DNA from 2 places in the Actinomadura sp. ATCC 39365 genome. Region 2 is predicted to be linked to the other one. Evidence: riboswitches for the same ligand, from Rfam matches in the RefSeq annotation. Region 2 holds a riboswitch; the other holds the start of a gene.
What was found. A riboswitch is a leader RNA that binds a small molecule or an ion and turns the genes downstream of it on or off. The one in region 2 is predicted to bind glycine.
Positions count from the first base shown of each region.

Region 1: linked by a shared signal. The riboswitch ahead of gcvP (aminomethyl-transferring glycine dehydrogenase) and the one ahead of gcvT (glycine cleavage system aminomethyltransferase GcvT) in region 2 are both predicted to bind glycine.

Region 1 is NZ_CP184335.1:6,781,710-6,786,065, forward strand. It holds gene gcvP (aminomethyl-transferring glycine dehydrogenase) at 1-2,162, opposite strand, end outside; glycine riboswitch at 2,329-2,425, opposite strand; gene ACNF49_RS33215 (MerR family transcriptional regulator) at 2,474-3,094, opposite strand; gene ACNF49_RS33220 (bifunctional nuclease family protein) at 3,242-3,712, opposite strand; gene ftsR (transcriptional regulator FtsR) at 3,845-4,356, opposite strand, start outside.
Region 2 is NZ_CP184335.1:10,276,626-10,280,981, forward strand. It holds gene ACNF49_RS49035 (M4 family metallopeptidase) at 1-17, shown strand, start outside; gene ACNF49_RS49040 (M28 family peptidase) at 89-1,462, shown strand; glycine riboswitch at 1,725-1,822, shown strand; glycine riboswitch at 1,843-1,941, shown strand; gene gcvT (glycine cleavage system aminomethyltransferase GcvT) at 1,976-3,061, shown strand; gene gcvH (glycine cleavage system protein GcvH) at 3,058-3,447, shown strand; gene ACNF49_RS49055 (L-serine ammonia-lyase) at 3,507-4,356, shown strand, end outside.

The DNA of each region.
Region 1 (4,356 bases), 3.5 Mb from region 2:
TGGCCGGGCAGGTAGGCCGCCAGGTGGCCGCGGACCGCGACCGGGCCGACGCCGGGGCCGCCGCCGCCGTGCGGGATGCAGAACGTCTTGTGCAGGTTGAGGTGGGACACGTCGGCGCCGAACTCGCCCGGCTTGGCCAGGCCCACCAGGGCGTTGAGGTTGGCGCCGTCGACGTAGACCTGGCCGCCGGCCTCGTGCACCTTGGCGCAGACCTCGGTGATCGACTCCTCGTACACGCCGTGCGTGGACGGGTACGTCACCATGATCGCGGCGAGCTTCTCGCGGTGCTTGGCGATCTTGGCGTCGAGGTCGGCCAGGTCGATGTTCCCGTCGCTGTCGCAGGCCACGACCACGACCCGCATGCCCGCCATGACGGCGCTGGCCGCGTTCGTGCCGTGGGCCGAGGACGGGATCAGGCACACGTCGCGCCCGGTGTCGCCGTTGGCCTGGTGGTAGGCCCGGATGGCCAGCAGACCGGCGAACTCGCCCTGGGAGCCGGCGTTCGGCTGGATGGAGACCGCGTCGTAGCCGGTCACCTCGGCCAGCCAGCCCTCCAGGGTGCCGATGAGCTCCCGGTAGCCCTCGGTCTGGGCCTCCGGCGCGTACGGGTGCACGCCGGCGAACTCCGGCCAGGTGATCGGCTCCATCTCGGTGGTCGCGTTCAGCTTCATCGTGCACGAGCCGAGCGGGATCATCGAACGGTCGAGCGCGATGTCCTTGTCCTGGAGCCTGCGCAGGTAGCGCAGCATCGCGGTCTCGGAGCGGTGGCTGTGGAAGACCGGGTGGGTCAGGTAGTCCGACTCGCGCAGCAGCTCGGCCGGCAGCGCGTCGGCCTCCAGCGCCACCTCCTCGCGTTCGACGCCGAAGGCGGCCCACACCTTGACCAGCTCGGCCGCGCCGGTCTTCTCGTCGCAGGCGATCGAGACGTGGTCGTCGTCGGCCTGCCACAGGTTGACGCCCCGCTCGGCGGCGGCGGCCACCACCTCGGCGGCCCTGCCGGGCACGCGGACGAGCACGGTGTCGAAGAACTCGCCGTGCACGACCTCCAGGCCGGCCTCGCGCAGCCCGCCGGCCAGCGCGACGGCGTGCCGGTGCACGCGGTGCGCGATCCGGCGCAGGCCCTCGGGGCCGTGGTAGACGGCGTACATGCCGGCGATCACGGCCAGCAGGACCTGGGCGGTGCAGATGTTGCTGGTGGCCTTCTCGCGGCGGATGTGCTGCTCGCGGGTCTGCAGGGCCAGCCGGTAGGCGGGGTCGCCGTCGACGTCGACCGACACGCCGACCAGGCGGCCGGGCATCTGCCGCTGCAGGCCCTCGCGTACGGACATGTAGGCCGCGTGCGGCCCGCCGAACCCGAAGGAGACGCCGAAGCGCTGGGAGGAGCCGATGGCGATGTCGGCGCCCAGCTCGCCGGGAGCGGCCACGAGCGTGAGGGCCAGCAGGTCGGCGGCGGCCACGACGATCGCGCCCGCCTCGTGCGCCCTGGCGGCCACGTCGCGGAAGTCGCGCAGACGGCCCGAGGCGCCCGGGTACTGGACGAGCACGCCGAAGCACTCGGGCAGCTCGCCGTCGAGGTCGTGCTCGACCAGCGTGATGCCGAGCGGCTCGGCGCGGGTGGCCAGCACGGCCTTGGTCTGGGGCAGCGTGTCGGCGTCGACCACGAACACGTCGCTCTTGGACTTGCCGGCCCGGCGGGCCAGCGTCATGGCCTCGGCCGCGGCGGTGGCCTCGTCCAGCAGGGAGGCGCCGGCGACGTCGAGGCCGGTCAGGTCGGAGACGACCGTCTGGAAGTTCAGCAGCGCCTCCAGGCGGCCCTGCGAGATCTCCGGCTGGTACGGCGTGTACGCGGTGTACCAGCCCGGGTTCTCCAGCAGGTTGCGCCGGATGACGGCGGGCGTGACGGTGTCGTGGTAGCCCAGGCCGATCATGGAGGTCAGCACCCGGTTGCGGGAGGCCAGTTCGCGCAGCTCGGCGATGGCCTCGGTCTCGCTCGCGGCGGCCGGCAGCTTGAGCCGGTCCTTGACCCTGATGGCCTCGGGCACGGCCACGGCCACCAGATCGCCGACGGACTCGAAGCCCACCGCCTCGAGCATGCGCTGCTGCTCGGACTCGGATGGGCCGATGTGCCTGGACGAGAACGGCGGAGCGGACAGGTCGGTCATGGAGGTTGCCTCCCGAGGCTTGGAGACCGGCGCCAGGGCGCGGGCGAGTGCCGGATCTCCCCCTCTGTCATCGCGACGTCATCGCGACCTGAGAGCTTCACCCCACCGTGGGGCTTGCACCGTCGGTGAGGTGCGCCTGGCGGGCGCACCTGCTTTCCAGAGTTGCCTCACCCGAGCGGTACGGGATGCCTGAGAGATTCCGGGGAGGGTTGCTCCTTCGGCGCCCCAGGACCGAAGCCCAGGGACTCTCCCGCACGGGGTCATCAGCCTTACTCTGTCCTAGATTACTACGGTGTGTTCAGCGGTTCAGCTCACCCCGTGCGGCGTGCGCGGCGCCGCTTGGCGAGCTCGTCAGTGGGATGGTCGGCCGGGACGGTGTCCTCGACCGCCGCCCGTTCCCCCGGCAGCTCCGCGAGGGAGCCCTCGACCTCTCGCCAGACCCGGCCGAGCGCGATGCCGAACACGCCCTGGCCGCCCTGGAGGAGATCGATCACCTCGTCGGCCGAGGTGCACTCGTAGACGCTGACTCCGTCGCTCATGAGCGTGATCTGCGCGAGGTCGGCGACCCCGCGGTCACGCAGGTGCTGCACCGCGGTGCGGATCTGCTGCAACGACACTCCGGTGTCGAGCAGCCGCTTGACGACCTTGAGCACCAGGATGTCGCGGAAGCTGTAGAGCCGCTGCGAGCCCGAGCCGTGCGCGGCTCTTATCGTGGGCTCGACCAGGCCCGTGCGCGCCCAGTAGTCGAGCTGCCTGTAGGTGATGCCGGCCGCCGAGCAGGCTGTGGGCCCGCGGTATCCGATGTCGTCGGGCAGCGTCGCGGGCTGCTCGTCGAAGAGCAGGCCCTGCTCTCCGGCACGCTGCCGCGCGCTCTCGCGCCGCACCGGATCTTCCTGGCCGGCCGTCTTTCCCTCGCCGCTGCTGACCGCCACGCGGACCTCCGGCTTTCTCTCATCCCATGGCCTGATCTGGGGGTTCGTAAAGGGCGACCACGGGTTTCACTTGCACCGTAGGACCGTGACCATGCTCAGTCAACGATCCGGCTCGGCGCGTCGTGAAGCGTAAATGCACTGAAATACCTACCCCGCCCTGCCGAAGTCCTCGGGAGTGATCGTGTCAAGGAACTCCCTGAACTTCTCCACCTCGTCCTCCTGGTCGTCAGGGATGATCACGCCGGCCTCCTGGACCACCTCTTCGCTGGCGAAGATGCGCGCGCCGGTGCGCAGCGCCAGGGCGATCGAGTCGGAGGGCCGGGCGCTGACCTCCACGCCGTTGGAGAACACCAGGTCGGCGAAGAAGATGCCGTCACGCAGGGCCACGATGTTGACCGCGCGCAGCCCGACGCCGAGCGCGCTCAGCACGTCCCTGAACAAGTCGTGGGTGAGCGGCCGGGGCGGCGGCTCCTCGGCCTGCGCCAGGGCGATCGCGGTCGCCTCGGTCATGCCGATCCAGATCGGAAGGAACCGTTCCCCGTGTGCCTCCTTGAGCAAGACGATCGGCTGATTTGTGGGCATCTCAACTCGAACGCCCACGACCTCCATCTGCAACACGGGCTGCTCCGTATTCGACCGGCCGGTCGCCCGGCACAGCTGTTGACTGGGTCGTTTCTGCTACACGCTTGTGCATTTCAACGTAACACCCGGCAGGCCTGGAATGTGCCCCGGCCTTCCAGCTCTGTGCCCTCAGCGGCCCAGGACAGACCTGACGCCGACGCGGACCAGGGAGGCGTGCAGGTCGAGCAGGAGCGTGGACAACTCCCTGGCAGCCTCGTCGGCCTCGCCGATGGCGCCGGGCGCGCGGCGCTTGAGTATGGGCGCGACGGTCTGCTCGACCAGCCCGCACTCCCGCTCGGCGGCGACCTTGACCGCGCGCAGGTGGCGGGCGTGCAGGCCGAAACGGGCCAGGGCGCCGACGCTGCGCGCGATCTTCAGCGCCTCCTCGTCGTAGCGCCTGGCCACGGGGGTGAGCAGGCCGTAGTCCTCCAGCTCGGCGAGGGTCTCCTCGTCGATGCCGGCCGCCTCCAGCAACTGGGCCCGGTCGTACCGGATCTCCTGGGTCTGCTGCACCGCGCGCGGACGGCCGAAGCTCTCGGCCATCTTGTCCTTGATCACCCGCAGCGGCAGGTAGTGGTCGCGCTGCTCGGTCAGGATGAAGCGCAACTGCTCGACGTGGAGATGGGTGAACTTGCGGTAGC
Region 2 (4,356 bases):
TCTGGCAGCCGGTCTAAGTCGCAACACCTGGGCGGCCACGCCGGGGTGGCCGCCCAACCCCCTTGAGGAGCCACAGATCGTGAACGCCATGCTCAGGCTGGGCGCCGCGGCCACCGCCGCGTTGGCCCTGACCCTCACCACGCCGGCCGGACCGGCCGGCGCCGCCGCCGACCCCGCGCCCGACATCCCCGTCGCGAACGTGACGGCGCATCTGAGCCAGTTGCAGTCCATCGCCACGAGCAACGGCGGCAACCGCGCCTCGGGCAGGCCGGGCTTCACCGCCTCGATGAACTACATCAAGGGCAAGCTCGACGCGGCCGGCTTCACCACCCGCGTGCAGAGCTTCAGCGGCGGCAGCAACCTGATCGCCGACTGGCCGGGCGGCCCGGCCAACCAGACCGTGATGCTCGGCGCCCACCTCGACAGCGTCGCGGCCGGCCCCGGGATCAACGACAACGGTTCCGGCTCGGCCGCGCTCCTGGAGAACGCCCTCACCCTCGCCGCCCGCAGGCCCACCCTCACCAAGCACGTGCGGTTCGGCTGGTGGGGCGCCGAAGAGGCGGGCATGGTCGGGTCCAGGTACTACGTGCAGAACGGCGGCGCGAGCGGCGTCGAGGTGTACCTGAACTTCGACATGATCGCCTCGACCAACGCCGGCTACTTCGTCTACGACGACGACGCGGCGATCCAGCGCACCTTCAACGACTACTTCGCCACCATTGGCCTGCAGACCGAGGGCGACAGGGAGGGCGACGGCCGCAGCGACCACGCCTCGTTCAAGAGCGCGGGCGTCCGGGTCGGCGGCCTGGCCACGGGGGCCGGGGCGGTCAAGAGCTCGGCCCAGGCCGCCAAGTGGGGCGGCTCGGCCGGGCAGCCGTTCGACCGCTGCTACCACAGCGCCTGCGACAGCTACCCGAGTGCCATCAACACCACGGCGCTCGACCGCAACTCCGACGCCATCGCGTACGCCATATGGAAGCTCGCCGTGGGCACCAGCACGCCCACGGAGAACGACTACTCGATCTCGGTGACCCCGTCGTCGGCATCGGTCCAGGCCGGTCAGTCGGCTACCGCGGCGGTCAGTACCCAGGTCACGTCCGGCCAGGCGCAGAGCGTCGCGCTCTCCGCCGGGAACGTGCCGAGCGGGGTCACCGTCTCCTTCAGCCCGTCCACGGTGCAGGCCGGTCAGTCGTCCACCGTCACGATCGCCACCACCAGCGGCGCCGCGGCGGGGACGTACACCATAGGGATCAACGGCGACGGGGCGACGGCGGACCACTCCGCGTCCTTCACCCTGACCGTCGGAGGGGACGGCCAGGGCACCACCTGGACGGCCTACAAGTCGTACACGGCCGGAGACGTCGTCACCTACCAGGGGGTCAGCTACCGCTGCCTCCAGGCGCACACCAGCCTGCCGGGCTGGGAGCCGCCGAACGTGCCCGCCCTCTGGGCGCGGGCCTGATCCTCGGGCCTGACCTTTAGAGCCTGATCCACAGGGCCTGATCTACGCGCGGGCCGGTCGCCACCGGCCCGCCCCGAGCTGCCGCGTGCGAGCTGACCTGCCATGACCGGCTCGCGCGCGGCCACCAACGCGGCCGCGACCCCGCCTCTCCGGGGCCGCGGCCGCTTTTCGCTGCGTGCGGGATGTCGCGGATGCTGCGGAAGGCAGGGGGCGAAGCGCGACAACACCCCCATGACGGCACTAGGCTGACGGACATCACCGGCGAAACCGTGCGGGAGAGCACCCTGACAGCCGGTCAGGGTCCCTGAAGGAGCAAGCCCTCCCCGCGAACCTCTCAAGGCAAAGGACCGCGCGGCAGCCCTGTAAGGCGTTCTTACGGGGAGGTGACCTCTGGAAAGCAGGCCCTCGGGCCTCGCCGAAGGTGAAAGTCCGGTAAAACTCGGGCGAAGCTCTCAGGCATCCATGACAGAGGGGGAGGATGCTGGCATCCAATCCTGTCCTGAGGTGCGACAAATGTCCCGACCTACGCCGCTACGAGACGTCCACGAGGCCCTAGGCGCCACGCTGACCGACTTCGCCGGATGGCTCATGCCGCTCCGGTACGGCAGCGAGTCGGCGGAGCACAAAGCCGTCCGCGAGGCGGCCGGGCTGTTCGACCTCTCGCACATGGGCGAGATCTTCCTGACCGGTCCGCAGGCCGGAGAGGCCCTCGACTACGCCCTGGTCGGCCACCTGTCGGCGCTCGCGCCCGGCCGGGCCAGGTACACGATGATCGTGGACGAGCGCGGCGGGGTGCTCGACGACCTGATCGTCTACCGGCTGGCGGACGAGGAGTTCATGGTGGTGGCCAACGCCTCGAACTCCGACAAGGTCGCTGATGAGCTGAAAAATCGTACTAAGTCGTATGACACGGCGGTCGACGACCGCTCCCAGCAGTACGCCCTCATCGCGATCCAGGGCCCGAAGGCCCAGGAGATCCTGGCCACGCTCACCGACGCCGACCTCGACGGTCTCAAGTACTACGCGGGCCTGCCCGGCGTGGTCGACGGCCGCCAGGCGCTCATCGCCCGCACCGGCTACACCGGCGAGGACGGCTTCGAGCTGTTCGTCGCCAACCAGGACGCCGTGCCGCTCTGGCGCGCCCTGGAGGCGGCGGGCGAGCCGCACGGGCTCAGGGCCGCCGGTCTGTCCAGCCGCGACACCCTCAGGCTGGAGGCCGGCATGCCGCTCTACGGCAACGAGCTGAGCTCCGACCTGACCCCGTTCGACGCGGGGCTGGGCAGAGTGGTGAAATTCGACAAGCCCGGTGACTTCGTCGGCAGGGCGGCACTGGAGGCGGTCAAGGACGACCAGCCCCGCCGCCGCCTCGTCGGCCTGGTCGCCCAGGGCCGCCGGGTGCCGCGTCACGGCTACCCGGTCACCCGCGACGGCGCCGTCGTCGGCGAGGTCACCAGCGGTGCGCCCTCCCAGACCCTGGGCAAGCCCATCGCGATGGCCTACGTGGACGCCGGGGCCGACACAGGTCTGGCCGTGGACATCCGGGGCAGCCATGAACCTATGGACCTGGTCGAGCTGCCCTTCTACAGGAGGAACAAGTGAGCAACATCCCTGACGACCTGAACTACACCAAGGAGCACGAGTGGGTGTCGGGCGTGGACGACGGCATCACCGTGACCGTCGGCATCACGGCCTTCGCCGCCGAGGCTCTTGGTGACGTCGTCTTCGTGCAGCTCCCCGAGGTCGGTTCGACCGTCGAGGCGGGTGACTCGGTCGGCGAGGTGGAGTCCACCAAGTCGGTGAGCGAGATCTACGCCCCCGTCGGCGGCGAGATCGTCGAGGTGAACGCGGCCGTGGCCGACGACCCGTCGCTGGCCAACAGCGACCCGTACGGCGACGGCTGGATGTTCCGCGTCCGCATGGAGGGCGACGCGGAGGACCTGCTGTCCGCCGAGGAGTACACGGCGCTCACCTCAGGCGAGTCCTGACACCAACGCCGGGGCCCGCGACGGGCCCCGGCACTTCCTGAACTGAAGGGCGCCCATCAATGGCGATCAGCGTCTTCGACCTCTTCAAGATCGGCATCGGACCGTCCAGCTCCCACACGGGCGGCCCGATGGCCGCCGCGCACAAGTTCGCCCGCGGGCTGCACGACGACGGCCTGCTCCCCCGCGTGGCCCGCGTCGAGGTCATCCTGTACGGCTCGCTCGGCCTGACCGGCAAGGGCCACGGCAGCGACAAGGCGGTGCTGCTCGGCCTGTCCGGTGAGAAGCCGGAGCTGGTCGACGTCGACTCCGTCGACGCCCGCCTGGCCGAGATGCGCGCCTCGGGCACGGTCAACCTCTACGGCGAGCACGAGATCCCCTTCGTCGTGGGCCAGGACCTCGTCTTCGAGCGCAAGATCTCCCTGCCCGAGCACCCCAACGGCATGCGCTTCACCGCCCGTGACGAGCAGGGCGAGACCGTGCGCGAGAAGGTCTACTTCTCCGTCGGCGGCGGCTTCGTCGTGGACGAGAAGGCCACCGGCGCCGACCGCATCAAGCCCGACGACACCGTCCTGCCCTACCCGTTCGCCTCGGGCGACGAGCTGCTCAAGCACTGCTCGAACACCGGCCTGTCGATCTCCGCCCTGATGCTGGAGAACGAGAAGGCGTTCGGGCGCACCGAGGAGGAGATCCGCGCGGGCATCCTCAACCTGTGGCGCGTGATGTCGGAGTGCGTGCGGCGCGGCATCTCCAAGGAGGGCGTGCTGCCCGGCGGGCTGAAGGTCAAGCGCCGGGCCAACCAGCTCCACCGGCGGCTGCAGGCCGAGTCGGCCGAGAAGGACCCGCTGCAGGCGATGGACTGGGTGGCGCTGTTCGCCCTGGCCGTCAACGAGGAGAACGCCGCCGGCGGCC